Regions from separate parts of the Citrobacter sp. CFNIH10 genome, predicted to be linked through region 3. Evidence: predicted binding sites of a transcription regulator. Region 3 holds the regulator's gene; each other region holds the start of a gene.
The links. Region 3 encodes PhoB, which activates phosphate uptake and scavenging genes when phosphate is short. Its sites were predicted from a motif close to CTGTCATAAAACTGNCNNAT; they were not measured.
Positions count from the first base shown of each region.

Region 1: a site for PhoB is predicted at 3,237-3,256, ahead of phnC (phosphonate ABC transporter ATP-binding protein). Genes of this name have one in related genera too.
Region 2: a site for PhoB is predicted at 2,832-2,851, ahead of pstS (phosphate ABC transporter substrate-binding protein PstS). Genes of this name have one in related genera too.
Region 4: a site for PhoB is predicted at 2,213-2,232, ahead of kdgR (DNA-binding transcriptional regulator KdgR). Genes of this name have one in related genera too.

Region 1 covers NZ_CP026216.1:1,799,322-1,804,168, forward strand. The annotation lists gene phnF (phosphonate metabolism transcriptional regulator PhnF) at 1-299, opposite strand, end outside; gene phnE (phosphonate ABC transporter, permease protein PhnE) at 320-1,099, opposite strand; gene phnD (phosphonate ABC transporter substrate-binding protein) at 1,196-2,212, opposite strand; gene phnC (phosphonate ABC transporter ATP-binding protein) at 2,361-3,149, opposite strand; gene yjdN (VOC family metalloprotein YjdN) at 3,282-3,728, opposite strand; gene C2U53_RS12135 (zinc ribbon domain-containing protein YjdM) at 3,810-4,145, opposite strand; gene crfC (clamp-binding protein CrfC) at 4,674-4,847, shown strand, end outside.
Region 2 covers NZ_CP026216.1:1,321,078-1,325,924, reverse strand. The annotation lists gene glmU (bifunctional UDP-N-acetylglucosamine diphosphorylase/glucosamine-1-phosphate N-acetyltransferase GlmU) at 1-553, shown strand, start outside; gene glmS (glutamine--fructose-6-phosphate transaminase (isomerizing)) at 791-2,620, shown strand; gene pstS (phosphate ABC transporter substrate-binding protein PstS) at 2,939-3,979, shown strand; gene pstC (phosphate ABC transporter permease PstC) at 4,172-4,847, shown strand, end outside.
Region 3 covers NZ_CP026216.1:2,506,428-2,511,274, forward strand. The annotation lists gene sbcC (exonuclease subunit SbcC) at 1-1,622, opposite strand, end outside; gene sbcD (exonuclease subunit SbcD) at 1,619-2,821, opposite strand; gene phoB (phosphate response regulator transcription factor PhoB) at 3,018-3,707, shown strand; gene phoR (phosphate regulon sensor histidine kinase PhoR) at 3,749-4,847, shown strand, end outside.
Region 4 covers NZ_CP026216.1:4,198,532-4,203,378, forward strand. The annotation lists gene C2U53_RS24210 (YebO family protein) at 313-600, opposite strand; gene mgrB (PhoP/PhoQ regulator MgrB) at 675-818, opposite strand; gene C2U53_RS24220 (YobH family protein) at 979-1,218, shown strand; gene kdgR (DNA-binding transcriptional regulator KdgR) at 1,330-2,121, opposite strand; gene C2U53_RS24230 (MFS transporter) at 2,298-3,671, shown strand; gene htpX (protease HtpX) at 3,716-4,597, opposite strand; gene prc (carboxy terminal-processing peptidase) at 4,790-4,847, opposite strand, start outside.

The DNA.
Region 1 (4,847 bases), 710 kb from region 3:
TGACTTCCCTGATCCAACAGGTTCTGACTGAAGCGTGCCTGGGCGTTAAGCGGATAATCGAACGGGCGCATCAGCACCAGTACGCCGACGCCCTGACGACGCTGGACCCAGCCGCGTTCCACCAACTGATCGATGGCGCGGCGCAGGGTGTGGCGATTAACCTCATAACGCGCGGCAAGCTGATGCTCGGCGGGCAGATAGTCGCCGCAGCGGTAATGTTGACGTAGCTCCTGCTCAAGTCTCGCGGCAATCTCCTGATAACGCGTCGGATAACTGGTCGGATGTGTAGACAAGTGCATAGCAATCAATGCCTCGCTAATCAGATAAAATGCTTACGTAAACGCTGGGAGAGAAAATCCAGCAGGCTGACGGTCACAATGATTAACACCATCAGGGCGCAGGTTTGCTGGAACTGGAAACCGCGAATTGCCTCCCACAACGTGACGCCAATGCCGCCTGCGCCCACCATCCCGACGACAGTTGCTGAACGGACGTTGGATTCAAAGCGGTACAGCGAGTAGGAGATCAGCAGCGGCATCACCTGGGGCAGTACACCGTAAAGAATTTCTTCAATTTTGTTAGCGCCAGTGGCGCGAATGCCTTCAACCGGACCGGGTTCAATGGCTTCCACCGCTTCGGACAGCAGCTTGGAGAGCACGCCGGTGGTATGGATAAACAGCGCCATGACGCCCGCAAACGGACCGAGGCCGACAGCGACCACAAATAGCATCGCAAACACCATTTCGTTAATGGCGCGGCAGGCATCCATCAGACGGCGCATCGGCTGGTAGATCCACCAGGGCACGAGGTTGTCGGCGCACATCAGGCCGAAAGGAATGGAGAGGATCACGGCCAGCGCGGTTCCCCAGACGGCGATTTGCAGGGTCACCGCCATTTCGCCGAGGTAGTCCTGCCACTGGCTAAAGTCCGGCGGAAAGAAGTCGGCGGCAAACGTCGCCATGTTGGCGGAATCCTGAATCAGCGTGAGCGGGGCCATTTCGGCGCCTTTCCACGACACGACCAGCACGGCGAGCAGAATGGCCCAACTGACGAGCGAGAACCAACTGCGCTTTGGCGGGGCAACGGTGATGGTTTGCATGTTTAGCTCCGTGCGTACGTTATTGGCGGATGGCGGCTCCGCCTTATCCGGCCTACGTTTGTAGGCCGGTAAGCGAAGCGCCACCGGGCGTCAGGTTTACTGTACCGCTTTGGTGACGCTGGTCATGGCGCTCAGCGCCGCGGTCAGACGGTCAAGATCGTCCAGTTGCGCTTTAATCGCAGAAGATTTGCTGGTCTTCTCTTCAGCGTTCAGTCCTTTGTTGTCCTTCACGCCCTGCATCTCTTTAAACAGGGCGAGCTGGCGAATCGGCACCAGTTGCAGGTCGCTGGAGGCGCGGAACGGCGCCCAACCCAGGCGTTCCAGTACGGTTTTTTCTTCCGGCGTTTTGCCGTAGTTCATGAAGAAGTCGTACACCTTGTCCTTGGTGGCTTCAGAGAGGTTCTTACGCCAGACAATCGGATCGCCTGGGATCAGCGGCGACTTCCAGATAACCTTCAGCGCTTTCAGCTTGTCCGGCGCGGACGTTTTCAGCTTATCGAGGTTCTCGGTGTTGTTGGTGGCGACATCCACCTGCTTGTTGGCGACCGCAAGGGCGTTAGTTTCATGACCGGCGTTGACGGTGCGTTTAAAGTCGCTGGCGGCGATATTGTTTTTCGCGAAGACGTAATAGCCAGGGACGAGATAGCCGGAGGTAGAGTTAGGATCGCCATTACCAAAGGTGAGATCTTTGCGTTTGGCGATCAGATCGTCGAGGTTGTTGATCGGGCTGTCCTTGTTGACGATCAGCACGCTCCAGTAACCTGGCGATCCATCGGCGGCGACGGTCTGGGCAAAGACCTGGCCGTTGGCGCGATCCACGGCTTCCATTGCTGACAGGTTACCGTACCAGGCGATGTCGACTTTATTAAAGCGCATACCCTGGATGATCCCGGCGTAGTCCGGCGCGAAGAAAGCGTTCACTTTCACGCCCAGTTTCTTCTCCATATCCTTCAGGAACGGATCCCATTGAGGTTTCAGGTTTTGCTGTGATTCGGTCGAAATAATGCCAAAGTTCAGCGCTTTTTCCTGCTCTTCGGCAAAGGCGGGACTGAGCAGAGTACTGACGCTGAACATGCTGGTAAACGCCAGCGCGGCAACGGCCTTGTAATTCATGTTTTATCCTCACGTTGTTCCAGGCTATTTCACTTGCCAGCCTGAGTTCGGGCAGTGCTAAACATCCTCACGTACTATGTGTACGCTCCGTTTTTCCGCGCTGGCCGCCTCCAGTCTGTCTGCGTCAATAACGCCTGGTCTTTTTGAATTAAGCAGCCTGCGCGTTCTGTTCGACGCGGTTCATGCTGCGGTAGAGATGGTCAAATCTTTCGTTATCAAAGAGCTGGCTGCTGCCGTCGTAGAAAACGTGTCCCTGACGCAACGCGACAATCCGTTCGCAGTAGCGCAGGGCGTAATCCACCTGATGCAGCGTGACGACGACGGTAATACCGTCGGTCTGGTTGATGTCGCGCAGGGTGTCCATCACGATGCGCGCGGATTCCGGGTCCAGTGAGGCAATCGGCTCGTCGGCGAGGATCACTTTGGCCTGCTGCATCAGCGCCCGGGCAATGGCCACGCGCTGCTGCTGACCGCCGGAGAGCGTAGAGACGCGCTGGTACGCAAAGTGCGCCATCCCGACGCGGGTCAGTGCCTGGAGCGCGCGCTGTTTCTGCGCTGCGCTAAACCAGCTAAAACAGGTGCGCCAGAACGGCGTGCTGCCGAGCGCGCCAATCAGCACGTTCTCCAGCACTGTCAGGCGATTCACCAGATTGAACTGTTGGAAGATGTAACCGGTATGCGTGCGGCTTTTGCGGATATCGCGCGCCAGTCGACCTTCGTATTGAACGGTGCGACCGAGGAGTTCGACGCGGCTACCTGCTGATTTATCGCCGGTAATCAAACCGCTCAGATGACGTAAAAGGGTGGATTTGCCGGAACCCGACGGCCCCAGCAGAGCGACCATTTCACCGGCACAGATGTTCAGATCAACCGCATGCAGCGCCTGATGCTGATTGAACGTTTTGGAGAGTTTTTCGACGCGAATGATCGTTTCCATGATGCGGCCTCTCTAAAAAAAGTGGCCCTATCGTGGCGGATCAATATGACGTTTGGGTTAAGGGGACGTTACCTGCCGATGAAGAGTTAAGGTGAGTTTGATGACAGAACGGGAGGCATGCCTCCCGTGAGGTTACTCGGTTGGCTGGGGTTGTTTGACGACGTTGATCATCCACGGTACGCCGTAGCGATCGCTGACTTTGCCAAAGCCATGCGCCCAGAAGGTTTCCTGCCAGTCCATTTCGATTTGACCCTCTGCGGCGAGATTGTCAAACCATTGCTTCCCTTCGTTGACATTTTGCGTGTCGAGGACCAGCGTGAAACCTGAATAGTGAGCGTTTCCTGTGGGAATGCTATCGCTCATCATGATGTCGCTATCGGCAATGCGCACGTTGGCATGAGCGATAGCGGTATCGGGGAATGTCATTCCGGACGGGCATCCGTCTTCGCTGTCCTGCGCCGGTTTGGGCATTTCACCGAAGCTGATTTTATAAAGGAGTTCTGCACCCAGCGTCTTTTGATAGTACGCGATGGCGTCGGCACAGTTTCCGGCAAAAGAGATGTAGGGACTTAACGACATAATCTTTACCTCAGGTAAGAGAAGCCAGTTAAGTGTAGTTATCGCAGGCCCGGTAAGCGAAGCGCCACCGGGCAATTTACATCAGTTCTTTTTCACGAATTCTGATTTCAGCTTCATCGGACCAAAGCCATCAATTTTGCAATCGATGTTGTGGTCGCCTTCCACCAGACGAATGTTTTTTACTTTCGTGCCGATTTTCAGCATTGAAGAGCTGCCTTTGACTTTCAGATCTTTCACGACGGTGACGCTGTCGCCGTCAGCCAGCAGATTGCCGTTGGCATCTTTAACGATCAGTTCGTCGCTGTCATGCGCTGGTTCTGCATCGTTCCATTCATGGGCGCATTCCGGGCAGATGTACATGCCGTTATCTTCGTAAGTGTATTCGGAGTTGCATTGTGGGCAGTGGGGTAATGACATGTCGATTTCCTCAAAAGTCAGCAAGGGCAAAAGCGCCCAAAAAATGGCAGATTGCCGAAAAAGGACGCAATTATACACAAAATCCTTAACGTTGTCGGGACTACTCTGTTTTTAAGGTAAATACCGTACTGTGACCTAACCTGTCTGCCAGACAGAAAAAAAGCGCTATTATTTTTAAGGGAAATTGCTACCGTTTGTTATTTGAGATAAGGTGACGAGAAATATTCTAACTAATTGGCTGAGCGAGTTTTACTTAGGGTTCGTTTACCTCACCTTGCCCCTTATTTCTGGTAGGTGAAATTAACCAAAATTGGCCTGGGTTTTTATAAATCTGAACTACGATTTTTTACTTTCTTATGCCACTGAGTGTTATTCAAAAAATAGCAATTAAAATAATAAATTCATTGATATCAATAGATTAATTAATAAATTCTTTTTTCCATACGTAATTATTAAAGCCGAGAATTCACTAATAAACGAAACGGCTAAATAAAAGCAATAAAAATTTGCGTTAAGGAAACATTTTTTATGTACACACAGACAATATATGAATTGAGCCAGGAAGCGGAACGCTTGCTGATGCTCTCTTTAGAGCATCTTAAGACCGTAAAAAAAATGCCAACGGCCACTCTGGAGAGCACTTCATCATTAAAGAGTGAGGACGATCTCAACGTTCAGCCCATGCATTTCAGTACCCGGGGT
Region 2 (4,847 bases), 1.2 Mb from region 3:
AATTGATACTAACGTTATCATCGAAGGTCAGGTCACGTTGGGCCATCGCGTGAAGATTGGCGCGGGCTGCGTCATTAAAAACAGCGTTATTGGTGATGACTGTGAAATCAGCCCGTACAGCGTAGTGGAAGATGCCCATCTGGACGCGGCCTGCACCATTGGACCCTTTGCTCGTCTGCGCCCTGGTGCGCAACTGATGGAAGGTGCTCACGTCGGTAACTTCGTCGAGATGAAGAAAGCGCGTCTCGGCAAAGGTTCAAAAGCCGGTCACCTGACCTATCTGGGTGATGCGGAAATTGGCGACAACGTGAACATTGGCGCAGGCACCATTACCTGCAACTACGACGGCGCGAACAAGTTTAAAACCATTATTGGCGACGATGTGTTTGTCGGATCCGATACTCAGCTGGTGGCGCCGGTGACCGTAGGCCATGGGGCAACCATCGCTGCCGGGACCACCGTCACCCGTAACGTGGCTGATAATGAGTTGGTCATCAGCCGTGTTCCGCAGGTGAATAAGCAGGGCTGGAAACGCCCGGTGAAGAAAAAGTAGATATTTTTGCCGGATGGCGCTTTCGCTTATCCGGTCTACGTTCAGTGATGTTTTGTTGGCCGGATAAGGCGTTGCCTGCATCAGGCCAACCCGGGTGAGGAAATAAAAATATATTTCCCCCCAGCAGTACCTATAAAAATAACCCCACTCTCTACAAGGCTCGGGGCGCCCGAAAATACGGGCATACAGGTCGAAAGACAACGACAGGCATAATGCCTTGATTCGGAATAAAAAACTATGTGTGGAATTGTTGGCGCTATCGCGCAACGTGATGTAGCTGAAATCCTTCTCGAAGGTTTACGTCGTCTGGAATACCGTGGTTACGACTCTGCGGGTCTGGCCGTGGTAGATGCAGAAGGTCATATGACCCGTCTGCGTCGTCTGGGTAAAGTACAGATGCTGTCTCAGGCTGCGGAAGAACATCCGCTGCATGGCGGTACTGGTATTGCTCACACCCGTTGGGCTACGCATGGCGAACCTTCAGAAGCAAACGCGCATCCGCATGTTTCTGAACACATTGTGGTGGTGCATAACGGCATCATCGAAAACCATGAACCACTGCGTGAAGAACTTAAAGCGCGTGGCTATACCTTCGTTTCAGAAACCGACACCGAAGTAATTGCTCACTTAGTGCACTGGGAGCTGAAACAGGGCGGTACGCTGCGTGATGCTGTGCTGCGTACCATCCCGCAACTGCGCGGCGCGTACGGTACGGTAATCATGGATACCCGTCATCCAGATACGTTGCTGGCTGCACGTTCAGGTAGCCCGCTGGTTATCGGTCTGGGAATGGGCGAAAACTTTATCGCCTCCGATCAGTTGGCGCTGCTGCCGGTGACCCGTCGCTTTATCTTCCTGGAAGAAGGCGATATTGCGGAAGTGACTCGCCGTTCCGTCGCGATTTTTGATAAAACTGGCGCGGACGTGAAGCGTCAGGATATCGAATCTAATCTGCAATATGACGCGGGTGATAAAGGTATCTATCGCCACTACATGCAGAAAGAGATTTACGAACAACCGAATGCGATTAAAAACACTCTGACCGGGCGCATCAGCCACGGCGAAGTGGATTTAAGCGAACTTGGGCCAAAAGCTAACGAGCTGTTGTCTCAGGTTGAGCATATCCAGATCATCGCGTGTGGCACGTCTTACAACTCCGGGATGGTTTCTCGCTACTGGTTTGAATCTTTGGCCGGTATTCCGTGCGACGTCGAAATCGCTTCTGAATTCCGCTACCGCAAATCAGCAGTACGCCGTAATAGCCTTATGATCACGCTGTCTCAGTCGGGTGAAACGGCGGATACGCTGGCAGGCCTGCGTTTGTCGAAAGAACTGGGCTATCTGGGTTCACTCGCCATCTGTAACGTTCCGGGGTCTTCTCTGGTACGTGAATCGGATTTGGCGATGATGACCAATGCCGGCACGGAAATCGGCGTGGCGTCGACGAAAGCCTTTACCACTCAGTTAACCGTTCTGCTGATGCTGGTGGCGAAACTGGCGCGTCTGAAAGGTCTGGATGCGTCCATTGAGCATGATATTGTTCATGGCCTGCAGGCGCTGCCGAGCCGTATCGAGCAAATGCTCTCTCAGGACAAACGCATTGAAGCGTTGGCTGAAGATTTCTCTGACAAACACCATGCCCTGTTCCTGGGCCGTGGCGATCAGTATCCGATCGCTCTCGAAGGCGCGTTGAAGCTGAAAGAGATCTCCTATATACACGCAGAAGCCTATGCGGCAGGTGAGCTGAAACACGGCCCGCTGGCGCTGATTGATGCCGATATGCCGGTTATCGTTGTTGCACCAAACAACGAACTGCTGGAAAAACTGAAGTCCAACATTGAAGAAGTGCGCGCCCGTGGCGGTCAGCTGTATGTCTTCGCCGATCAGGACGCCGGTTTTGCCAGCAGCGACAATATGCACATCATTGAGATGCCGCATGTGGAAGAGGTGATTGCACCGATCTTCTATACCGTACCGCTGCAACTGCTGGCTTATCACGTGGCGCTGATTAAAGGTACCGACGTGGATCAGCCGCGTAACCTAGCAAAATCAGTTACCGTCGAGTAAAACGCTCATGCCCTGCGAAAGCGGGGCATTTTTTTCATTCCTGTGCTGTTTTTAATCAATTTCCCCGCCGTTTTACTGTGACAAATCGTCATCTTCAGCTACTTTTTTCAGTGTCACAAAAAGAAAATTTTCCTGAAAAGCTTTTGTCATATTTTCAGTTAACTTAATGATAAACAGGAAAAAAAACATTCTGATTTAACGGAAATTTTCATTGTCATAAAACTGTCATATTTCGTACATTTAACTGTCACCTGTTTGTCCTATTTTGCTCATCGTAGCCACTTAACAATGATTTACGAAAATCTTGCAGGAGACATTATGAAAGTTATGCGTACCACTGTCGCAACTGTTGTCGCCGCGACCTTATCTATGAGCGCTTTCTCTGCATTAGCAGCAGCAAGTCTGACAGGCGCAGGTGCAACTTTTCCTGCGCCGGTGTATGCCAAATGGGCTGATACTTATCAGAAAGAGACCGGTAGTAAAGTTAACTACCAGGGTATCGGCTCCTCCGGTGGTGTTAAACAAATTACAGCGAATACTGTTGATTTCGGTGCCTCTGATGCGCCGCTGTCTGACGAAAAACTGAATCAGGAAGGCCTGTTCCAGTTCCCGACCGTGATTGGCGGCGTGGTACTGGCGGTGAACATCCCAGGTCTGAAGTCTGGCGAACTGGTGCTGGATGGTAAAACGCTGGGTGACATCTACCTGGGTAAAATCAAGAAGTGGGATGATGAAGCCATCACCAAACTGAACCCAGGCGTGAAACTGCCTTCTCAGAACATCGCCGTTGTGCGTCGTGCCGATGGTTCTGGTACCTCCTTCGTCTTCACCAGCTATCTGGCGAAAGTGAACGAAGAGTGGAAAACCAAAGTGGGCGCTGGCTCTACCGTTAACTGGCCAACCGGTCTGGGCGGTAAGGGTAACGACGGTATCGCCGCGTTCGTACAGCGTCTGCCAGGTTCCATCGGCTACGTTGAATACGCTTACGCTAAGCAGAACAACCTGGCATACACCAAGCTGGTTTCTGCTGACGGTAAACCGGTTAGTCCGACTGAAGAGAACTTCGCTAACGCCGCGAAAGGCGCTGACTGGAGTAAATCCTTCGCACAGGATCTGACGAACCAGAAAGGTGATGATGCGTGGCCGATTACCTCCACCACCTTTATTCTGATTCATAAAGAGCAGAAGAAACCTGAGCAGGGTGCTGAAGTGCTGAAATTCTTCGACTGGGCATACAAAAATGGCGGCAAACAGGCTAATGACCTGGATTACGCCAGCCTGCCGGACAGCGTGGTAGAGCAGATCCGTGCAGCATGGAAGACCAATGTGAAAGACAGCAGCGGTAAAGCGCTGTACTAAATACCTGTCATACTTCGAGCCGCAGCTGCGTTGGCTGCGTTTGTTCACCCCAGTCACATAGTGAATCTATGCTCCTGGGGATTCACAAGCTTGCCGCCTTGCTGCAACTCGAATTATTTAGGGTATGGCATTACGTTAGCCAGGAAGCGCGATAAAATGCGCGCTTCCTGGCCCAAACTTAAAGAGTGATTTATGGCTGCAACCAAGCCTGCTTTTAACCCACCGGGTAAAAAGGGTGACAAAATCTTCAGCGCGCTGGTAAAACTGGCTGCGCTGATTGTGCTATTGATGTTGGGTGGCATTATTGTCTCTCTGATCATCTCCTCCTGGCCCAGCATTGAGAAATTTGGTTTCTCTTTCCTGTGGACCAAAGACTGGGACGCGCCAAACGATATCTACGGGGCGCTGGTACCGATCTACGGTACGCTGGTCACCTCTTTTATCGCACTGCTGATCGCCGTTCCGGTGAGCTTCGGCATTGCCCTGTTTCTGACCGAACTCGCGCCAGGCTGGCTGCGTCGTCCGCTGGGGATTGCGATTGAACTGCTGGCGGCGATCCCGAGTATCGTCTACGGCATGTGGGGCCTGTTTATCTTTGCTCCACTGTTTGCCACTTATTTTCAGGAACCGGTCGGTAATATCCTTTCCAACATTCCGTTTGTTGGCGCGCTGTTCTCCGGCCCGGCGTTTGGTATCGGTATTCTGGCGGCTGGCGTGATCCTCGCCATCATGATCATCCCTTACATTGCAGCTGTAATGCGTGATGTATTTGAACAGACGCCGGTGATGATGAAAGAGTCTGCCTACGGTATCGGCTGTACCACCTGGGAGGTTATCTGGCGCATCGTGTTGCCGTTCACCAAAAATG
Region 3 (4,847 bases):
ATTTTGACTTCTTTTTCCAGCGCATCGCGTCGCGCCTGATTAACACCAGGTTCGAGTGCCTGATATGCCGCGACAGCAGGATGGGTGGTGGAACCGCAAAGCGGGCAGGGCTGGCCGGACTGCAACTGCGCACGCTGGCTTTCCAGATCTTTGATCCGCGCCTCTTGCTCACAGAGTGTTTTAACATCCTGATACTGCTGATATTTATCTTTATACTGCTGGCGCTTTGCCTCCAGCAGGGTATTGAGTCGGGCCAGTTCCTGTTTGTTATGCGTTATCGTCGCCTGAAGCTGACTCAAACGCGTCAGTCGGGGAACAATCTGACCATGGAGCGAAAGCAGTTGCTGGCGCAGAGGACGCTGTTGCGCATGTTGCACCAGCGCCGCTGCGACTTCCTCTGCCGTCAGATTGAGCGTCACTGGCGGCAGCGATTCCAGCTTGCGGCTATCGTTGACCTGCTGTTGCTGCCATTTTGCCAGCTGAACGTTATCGCTGGCCTGCTGAGCAAAAAGGGCGCGCCATCCTCCTGACTCGTTGTTCCATAGGCGAAAGCGATCGTGTTCGTTTAGCCACTCGCTCAGCGTCTGTTGCGTAGCGAGCAGGGCGGTGGACTGTTGCTCTGCCTGGCGTCGGATGTGGTTGCGAAGCGTGAATCTACTCTGTAAGCGAGTATTTACTTCGTTAATCTGCTGGCGAGTACGGGAGACGGTAGCGGATTGTTCCTGAATGCGCTCCCACAATGGTCGCAACGCTCTGGCAGGCTGTGCGAGGCTGAGCGTTGCCAGCTGTGGCTGGGCGTTTTCCAGCGCTTCCTGGGCAACCTGCAGCATCTGCTGACGCTGGTTCGCGTCGGTCTGCAGTTCGTGCTGTCGCGTCAGCCAGTTCAACTGCTGCTGTCCAGTCTGCTGCTGGGCGACCAGCTGTTTTTCTTCGTCAGTGAGTGTCTGCAAACTTTCTGTCAGCGTCTGCAACGCCTCGGGGGCTAACAGCGCGACGCCGTTGGCTTGCGCCTGTAATTTTTCCAGTTCGGTGCGTGCGGTTTTGTGCTGTTCAAACACCTGGGCAGAGATCTGGCCGTAAATTTCCGTGCCGGTCAGCTCTTCCAGCAGTTCCGCACGCTCTTTCGGCTTCGCGTTGAGGAAGGCGGCGAACTGCCCCTGCGAGAGCAGCATCGAACGGGTAAATCGACCATAATCCAGACCGGTCAGTTCCGCCGTCATCTCCAGTTTGTCTTTCACTTTGTCGGCAAGGATTTTCCCGTCGGCACAGCGCGCCAGTTCAACGCGCGGAACCTGTAAATTACCGTCGGGCTGGTTGCGCGCCCGGTTCTGGCTCCAGAACGCACGATACGCTTCGCCTTTGACTTCAAACTCCACTTCCGCCAGACATTCCGCCGTATCGCGGGACATCAGATCGTTCTGCGATTGCGACACGGTATTCAGGCGTGGCGTCTCGTGGTACAGCGCCAGGCAAATCGCGTCGAGCAGAGTGGTTTTACCCGCCCCCGTAGGCCCGGTAATGGCAAACAGGCCATTGCTGGCAAAGGGCTCCACCGTGAAATCGATCTTCCATTCCCCTTTCAGCGAATTGAGGTTTTTCAGGCGCAGACTGAGAATCTTCATGCCTCATGCTCCCCGGACAGTGTCTGTAGTGTGCGGTGAAAAAGTGCTGTCAGGCGTTCGCACTGCGGCGGCTCAAGTTCTTCCAGCGCCAGACGGCGAGTAAATACCTCATCCACGCTCAGCTCGCTCAGCGTTTCCTGGCGTTCGTTACACAACATGCGTTCGCGCTGCTCCCGACTGCGTCGGACTAACAGTACCTCAACGGGCAGCGTTTCCGTCAGCGTCTGAATTTTCCGCTGCATATCATGCAGGTATTCATCGGTGGTGATTTCGATATCCAGCCAGACCGGGGGGGCCGGAGGGCTGTCACGCCACTGCTCCAGCTGTTCGGTAATGGCGGCGAAATCGCCTTTTAATATTGCCAGCGGTTGCGTAACCGGAACGATGAGTTCCTCAACGCCGGCTAACGCGCCGTCCTGGAAGTCCACCCGATGCACGTACTTGCTTTTGCCGCATTCGTCAAAGCTCAGCGCGATGGGCGAGCCGCAGTAGCGGATGTGCTCCGTACCGCCAATTTTCTGCGCCCGGTGGATGTGGCCCAGCGCGATATAATCGGCAGGCGGGAAGTTCTGCGCCGGGAAAGCATCCAGCGTACCAATATAAATGTCACGCACAGCGTCACTTTTGCTGGCGCCAACGGTGGTCAGGTGGCCGGTGGCGATAATCGGCAGGGCGAGATCGCCACGTAACGCGCAGGCGGCCTCGTATTGCTGCTGATAATAGTCGGTGATGGCACCCAGCAGATGCTGCTGTTTTTCCTGACCGGAGAGTCCCGCCTGACTGCTGACAATGTCGCGCGGGCGTAAAAACGGCACCGGGCACAGCACCGCGCCGGGCTGACCGTCGCGACGATGCAGGAGTTGCGGCGCGTGACCGGCGCTGGCCACTACCGTGGTATTGAGAAACGCCAGAATCTCACGGGATTCATTCAGCGTGGCGACGGAATCATGGTTTCCCGCTAATACCACCAGATGACAGCCCGTTTGCTGTAGGTTGACCACAAAACGGTTATAGAGCTCGCGGGCATAGCTTGGTGGTGAGCCGGTATCGAAGATATCGCCTGCCACGATGATCGCGTCCACCTGCTGCTTAACCGCCGTTTCCAGCAGCCAGTCAAGAAAAGCCTGATGTTCAGCGGCACGGCTTTTACTGTAGAAATTTTGTCCCAGATGCCAGTCAGAGGTGTGAAGGATGCGCATAACGGTTCCATGGCAAAAAAGCATAAAGGGGATTATAACCATTCGGGAGCTGTAATATCTCGTTTCTCGGGTGTCATAAATCAACAACCTAAGGTTAACGTCAGCATACATTTTCATAAATCTGTCATAAAACTGACGCATAATGGCGCCGCATTAAGACAGATGATGATAAGCAACTTATATAACAGGGCAAATCATGGCGAGACGTATTCTGGTCGTAGAAGATGAAGCTCCAATTCGCGAAATGGTCTGTTTCGTGCTTGAGCAAAATGGCTTTCAACCCGTTGAAGCTGAAGATTATGACAGTGCGGTGAACCAGCTTAATGAACCCTGGCCGGATTTGATCCTCCTTGACTGGATGTTGCCCGGCGGTTCTGGTCTACAGTTTATTAAACACCTCAAGCGTGAAGCGATGACCCGGGATATTCCGGTCATGATGTTGACCGCCAGAGGGGAAGAAGAGGATCGCGTACGCGGCCTGGAAACTGGCGCGGATGATTACATTACCAAACCGTTCTCGCCGAAAGAGCTGGTTGCCCGTATCAAAGCGGTGATGCGTAGGATCTCGCCGATGGCGGTGGAAGAGGTCATCGAGATGCAGGGGTTAAGCCTGGATCCCACATCGCACCGCGTGATGACCGGCGACAACCCACTCGACATGGGGCCGACAGAATTTAAACTCCTGCATTTCTTTATGACGCATCCCGAGCGGGTTTACAGCCGTGAACAACTGCTGAATCACGTCTGGGGCACCAATGTCTACGTTGAGGATCGCACGGTTGATGTGCATATTCGCCGTCTGCGTAAGGCGCTGGAAGCCAGCGGCCACGATCGGATGGTGCAGACGGTTCGCGGGACAGGGTATCGTTTTTCGACCCGTTTCTGAAAGGCAAGAACAAGAGCCTGGCTCTGAAGGGAGAGTGACCCGTGCTGGAACGGCTGTCATGGAAAAGGTTGGTGCTGGAGCTGATACTTTGCTGTATCCCGGCCTTCATCCTAAGTGCATTTTTTGGTTACCTGCCGTGGTTTTTACTGGCATCGGTAACAGGACTGCTTATCTGGCATTTCTGGAATTTATTACGTCTCTCATGGTGGCTGTGGGTCGACAGAAGCATGACGCCGCCGCCGGGACGAGGCAGTTGGGAACCGCTGCTGTACGGTTTGCATCAGATGCAACTGCGCAATAAAAAGCGTCGTCGCGAGCTGGGCAATCTGATTAAACGCTTTCGCAGCGGGGCGGAGTCGCTGCCCGATGCGGTGGTATTGACCACCGAAGAGGGGGGGATCTTCTGGTGTAACGGTCTGGCGCAACAGGTGCTGGGCTTACGCTGGCCGGACGATAGCGGACAGAACATCCTTAACCTGCTGCGCTACCCGGAGTTTACGCAGTACCTCAAGCAGCGGGACTTCAGTCGGCCGCTGAATCTGGTGCTTAATACTGGGCGACATCTGGAAATTCGCGTTATGCCGTATACCGATAAGCAACTGCTGATGGTGGCGCGCGACATGACCCAGATGCACCAGCTCGAAGGCGCAAGACGTAATTTCTTCGCCAACGTGAGCCACGAGCTGCGTACCCCGCTTACGGTGTTGCAGGGCTATCTTGAAATGATGCACGAGCAGACGCTGGAAGGGGCAACGCGCGAAAAAGCGCTGTTAACGATGCGCGACCAGACCTCGCGCATGGAAGGACTGGTAAAACAGTTGCTCACGCTGTCGAAAATTGAAGCCGCACCGACGCTTTTGCTCAATGAACAGGTCGATGTGCCGATGATATTGCGCATGGTCGAACGCGAGGCGCAGACGCTCAGTCAGCAGAAGCACACTTTTAGCTTTGAGGTGGATAACCAGCTGAAAGTGCTGGGGAATGAAGAACAACTGCGTAGCGCGATGTCCAACCTGGTGTATAACGCGGTGAACCATACGCCAGCGGGAACCCATATCACCGTCCGCTGGCAGACGGTACCGCACGGCGCGGAGTTTAGCGTGGAGGATAACGGACCGGGCATTGCGCCGGAACATATCC
Region 4 (4,847 bases), 1.7 Mb from region 3:
CATTTCGCTCCATCTTGATATCTACTGTTCTTATGCACCCATTTAATGAAAGAATGATGACAATGCACAAAAATAGTGAAAGAAACGTTTCGCTTATTATAAAGCCGATCATTCTCACAAAACGGGGAAGATCACATTATTAACGTATGGAAAAATATAATTACGTGTGTGCTTGCAATAACTCGCACAATGACACAAGAAGGAACGGATATAGCGAAGCGGCATGCGACTGCACTAATAGGGTGCAGGATAACAAACCAGGAAGGAAAGACTGGCGAGACGCCAGCCCCTTCGCTTCCTGTTACACGAGGATTAACGTTCTGCGACCAGACGGATGATATCCTCATCCTCTTGCGGGTCATTAGCCTTAGGCGATGCCTCTGCCACTTTTTCCGGCTCGTTCGCTTCACAGAGACGACGCAATAGTGCATTTTGTCGCTTCTGCTGGTCTAACAACGCTTCAAGCAGCTCAATCTGCTCATTGGTTCGCGAGCTCGCACGGTTGATAAAGAACCACAGCACCAGCCCAACAACCAGAACCCCCACCGATACAATCAACGACGCAAAATTAAGCACGCCGGAATTCAGGACTTCGTTCATTTCACCACCTCAATGTAGACGCGCCATTTTACCACCGCGCCACAGGAAGGAAATCAACGGATGAAAAAATGATCTCACCAGGGGATAAATTTATTGATGGCGCAAATTCCGCTGAAAAATTGTACATCCTGGTCACTCATGATGTTGAACACCTGGGCCCACAGCAGCAGACACACAAGCACTACCACCACCAGAATTATCCATCGAAACTTTTTCACTCCACTCTCCGCATCAACATCTTATGCCACCAAATTATCATGCGTATCTTAAACCAGGACTAACTACAGCAGACATTCGTGATTTTTTAAGAATCATTTACTTGTATCAATGAGCGTAAGCGCTAAGCTCAATCTAACTTATAGAAGAAAAGAGGTCATAATGCGTTTGATTATTCGCGCTATCGTGTTGTTTGCGCTTGTATGGATTGGATTATTACTCAGTGGGTATGGTGTGCTGATAGGCAGTCAGGAGAATGCTGCCGGGCTGGGGTTGCAATGCAAGTATCTCACCGCGCGAGGAACCGCCACCGCGCAATATGTTCATACCGATAGCGGTATCATCGGATTAACGGATTGTCCGATATTGCGTAAGAGTACCGTGGTCGTCGATAACGGTTAATATCCCGTCGTCGTGAATCGCGCCTGGCGTATTGCTTAAGCAGAATGTCACAGGATTAAAGCGGCCGGCAAAAATGCCGGCCGTTTCTTTACTATCGACAGCATGACATCGTCAGAACGGATAATCGTTGTAACCCATTTGCTCAGAGATTTTACGCGCCGCGGTATGCAGCATCGAAACGTAGTCATGCAGTTTTTCTTCAGAAAAACGCAGCGTGGGGAAGGAGATACTCAGACCAGCAATCACGACGCCGAAACGATCGAATACCGGTACGCCAATGCAGCGTAAACCTTCTTCTTGTTCTTCGTTATCTTCGCCATAACCCTGTTCGCGGACTTTATCCAGCACCGGCAGCAATGCTTCCGTGGTGGTGATAGTGCGCCCGGTACTGCGCTTGTACTCAACGCCGTCCAGAATCTGCTTCACTTCGTCACGATCGCGCCAGGCCAGCAGCACTTTACCAATCGCGGTGCTGTAAAGCGGGTTGCGGCGACCCACACGCGAATACATGCGCAGGTTGTACATCGAATCAATCTTATGAATGTAGACGATGCTGTCTTCGTCCAGCGCGCCGAGGTGCACCGTCTCTTTCGTCAGACGAGAGAGTTCACGCATCTGGATGTCCGCACTGCGGATAAGGTCAACATTCTGTAGCGCGCGAGCGCCCAGTTCAAACAGTTTCAGCGTCAGAGAATACTTCTCGGATTCACCTTCCTGTGACACATATCCCAATGTTTTCATGGTCTGTAAAAAGCGATAAACGGTGCTTTTTGACATCATGACGCGTTGTGATAACTCGGTAATCCCTATTTCGCGCTCTTCACCCAGCGCCTGCAGAATGCCAAAAACCTTCAGCACGGAAGATACAGAATCAGGCTGTTTATCCAGATCTGCGTTAGCCATCTATCACCTCATTACGAGTGTTTTATAAAAATCAGAACGATTTTTTATTATAATTTCATGGCCAGGCCCCCGCAATCCATCTTTGCTTACTTCGTTACAAATCTGCGATATAAAGCCTGAATATCAATGCTAAAATCACTACCCTGATCATATTCTTCGCAAAAACTATCAATCACATGAATAAATCCCAGGCCGACGGCCTGCCGCTTCCACAGCGATATGGTGCTATTTTAACCATCGTTATTGGTATTTCGATGGCCGTACTGGACGGCGCCATTGCCAACGTGGCGCTCCCCACGATAGCCACTGACTTACACGCTTCAGCCGCCAGCTCAATATGGGTCGTCAACGCCTATCAGATCGCCATTGTCGTCTCGTTACTGTCGCTGTCGTTTCTCGGCGATATGTTTGGCTATCGACGCATCTACAAATGCGGACTAGTGGTTTTTCTGCTGGCCTCACTGTTTTGCGCTCTCGCGGACTCGCTACAAATGTTGACGATGGCGCGCGTCGTTCAGGGTTTCGGCGGCGCTGCGCTGATGAGCGTCAACACGGCGTTGATTCGTCTGATTTATCCTCAGCGCCATCTGGGTCGCGGGATGGGTATCAACTCCTTTATCGTTGCCGTCTCTGCGGCCGCAGGCCCAACCATCGCGGCCGCTATCCTCTCAATTGCCTCGTGGAAATGGCTGTTTCTGATCAATGTGCCGTTAGGGATTATTGCGTTGATTCTGGCAATGCGCTTTCTGCCGCCTAATGGCTCACGCAGCAATAAACCGCGTTTTGACATCCCCAGCGCCGTGATGAATGCGCTGACGTTTGGTCTGTTGATCACCGCACTGAGTGGTTTTGCACAGGGACAACCCATGACGCTGATCGGGGCCGAAGTGGCGGCAATAATGGTGGTGGGCTATTTCTTTATCCGTCGTCAGCTTTCATTACCGGTACCATTATTGCCGGTCGACCTGCTGCGTATTCCTCTTTTTTCACTGTCGATAGGCACCTCAATCTGCTCTTTCTGCGCGCAGATGCTGGCGATGGTCTCCCTGCCCTTCTATCTGCAAACGGTACTGGGGCGGAGTGAAGTAGAAACCGGTTTGTTGCTCACCCCCTGGCCGCTGGCAACGATGGTCATGGCGCCGCTGGCCGGGTATCTGATTGAACGCGTCCATGCCGGTTTACTGGGCGCGCTGGGCCTGCTGGTGATGGCAAGTGGACTGTTTGCCCTGCTATTACTTCCTGCCGTGCCGTCCGATCTGAATATCATCTGGCCGATGATTCTCTGCGGTGCCGGGTTTGGTTTATTTCAATCCCCCAATAACCACACGATCATCACCTCTGCGCCACGTGAACGCAGCGGCGGCGCCAGCGGCATGCTGGGCACCGCCCGTCTGTTAGGACAAAGCTCAGGTGCGGCGTTGGTTGCGCTGTTGTTGAACCAGTTCGGAGATAACGGCACGCATGTTTCTTTGCTAATGGCAGGGATTCTGGCGACCGTGGCAGCGGTGGTGAGCGGTCTACGCATCACACAGCCCCGGGCACAGGCGTAAAAAAAGCGCGTCCATGGACGCGCTTTCTCTTCTTACCGACAGGCTTACTTCAGGTATTCCCCACTGCGCAGCGCTTCGATACGTTTATCCAGCGGCGGGTGAGTCATAAACAGTTCGCTCAGCGATTTACCTTTACCATTGATACAGAAGGCCATCATGCTGGATGCTTCCTGCGGTTCGTAGCTGGTTTTCAGACGCTGCAGCGCAGCAATCATCTTTTCACGGCCGACCAGTTTGGCGGACCCCGCATCAGCGTGGAATTCACGGTGACGAGAGAACCACATGGTAATGATGCTCGCCAGAATACCGAACACCAGTTCCAGTACCATTGCGACCGCAAAGTAGATCATCGGGTTGCCATTGCTGCCTTCGCCTTCATCACGGTTACCACCGAGAAAACCAGCGGCAATCTGCGCCAGAATGCGCGAGATGAAGATAACAAAGGTGTTCACAACCCCCTGGATCAGCGTCATGGTAACCATGTCACCGTTCGCGATATGGCTAATTTCGTGAGCAATAACGGCTTCAGCTTCATCCGGGCTCATGTTTTGCAGCAGACCGGTACTGACCGCAACCAGAGAGGCATCACGGCGCGCCCCGGTGGCAAACGCGTTAATGTCCGGCGCATGGTAGATAGCGACCTGCGGCATGGCGATACCGGCCTGACGCGCCTGCGTGGCGACCGTATTCATCAACCAACGCTCTCTTTCGTTACGCGGTTGCTCGATCACTTCCCCACCGACGGAGCGTAAGGCCATCCACTTTGACATCAGCAGTGAAACGAAGGAACCACCGAAACCGAACAGCAGCGCCATAATCATCAGGCCCTGAACGCTGCTCGACTGAATCCCTGTCAGGCTCAGCACCAGCCCGAAAACGACCATGACGGCCAGGTTCGTCAACAGGAAAAGCGCGATTCGCATCATAATTTTCTTTTAACCTCAACTTAACAAAACGCACTATGCGATTACCCACATCGTATGGGTCGTACGGCTATTTTCAAGCATCAATGCCCGGTAAGTCACCAGAAAGACACAACTTTACATTTTTCTGCATCAGGCTGACGACTTCATGCGCTTGTTAAAAAAACAGGCACAATTTCTTGTGCCTGTATGAGGTTATTTCGTTGCGGTCGGTTGTACCGCGGGCTTCGCTTTCTCGAGCGTCGCCAGATCC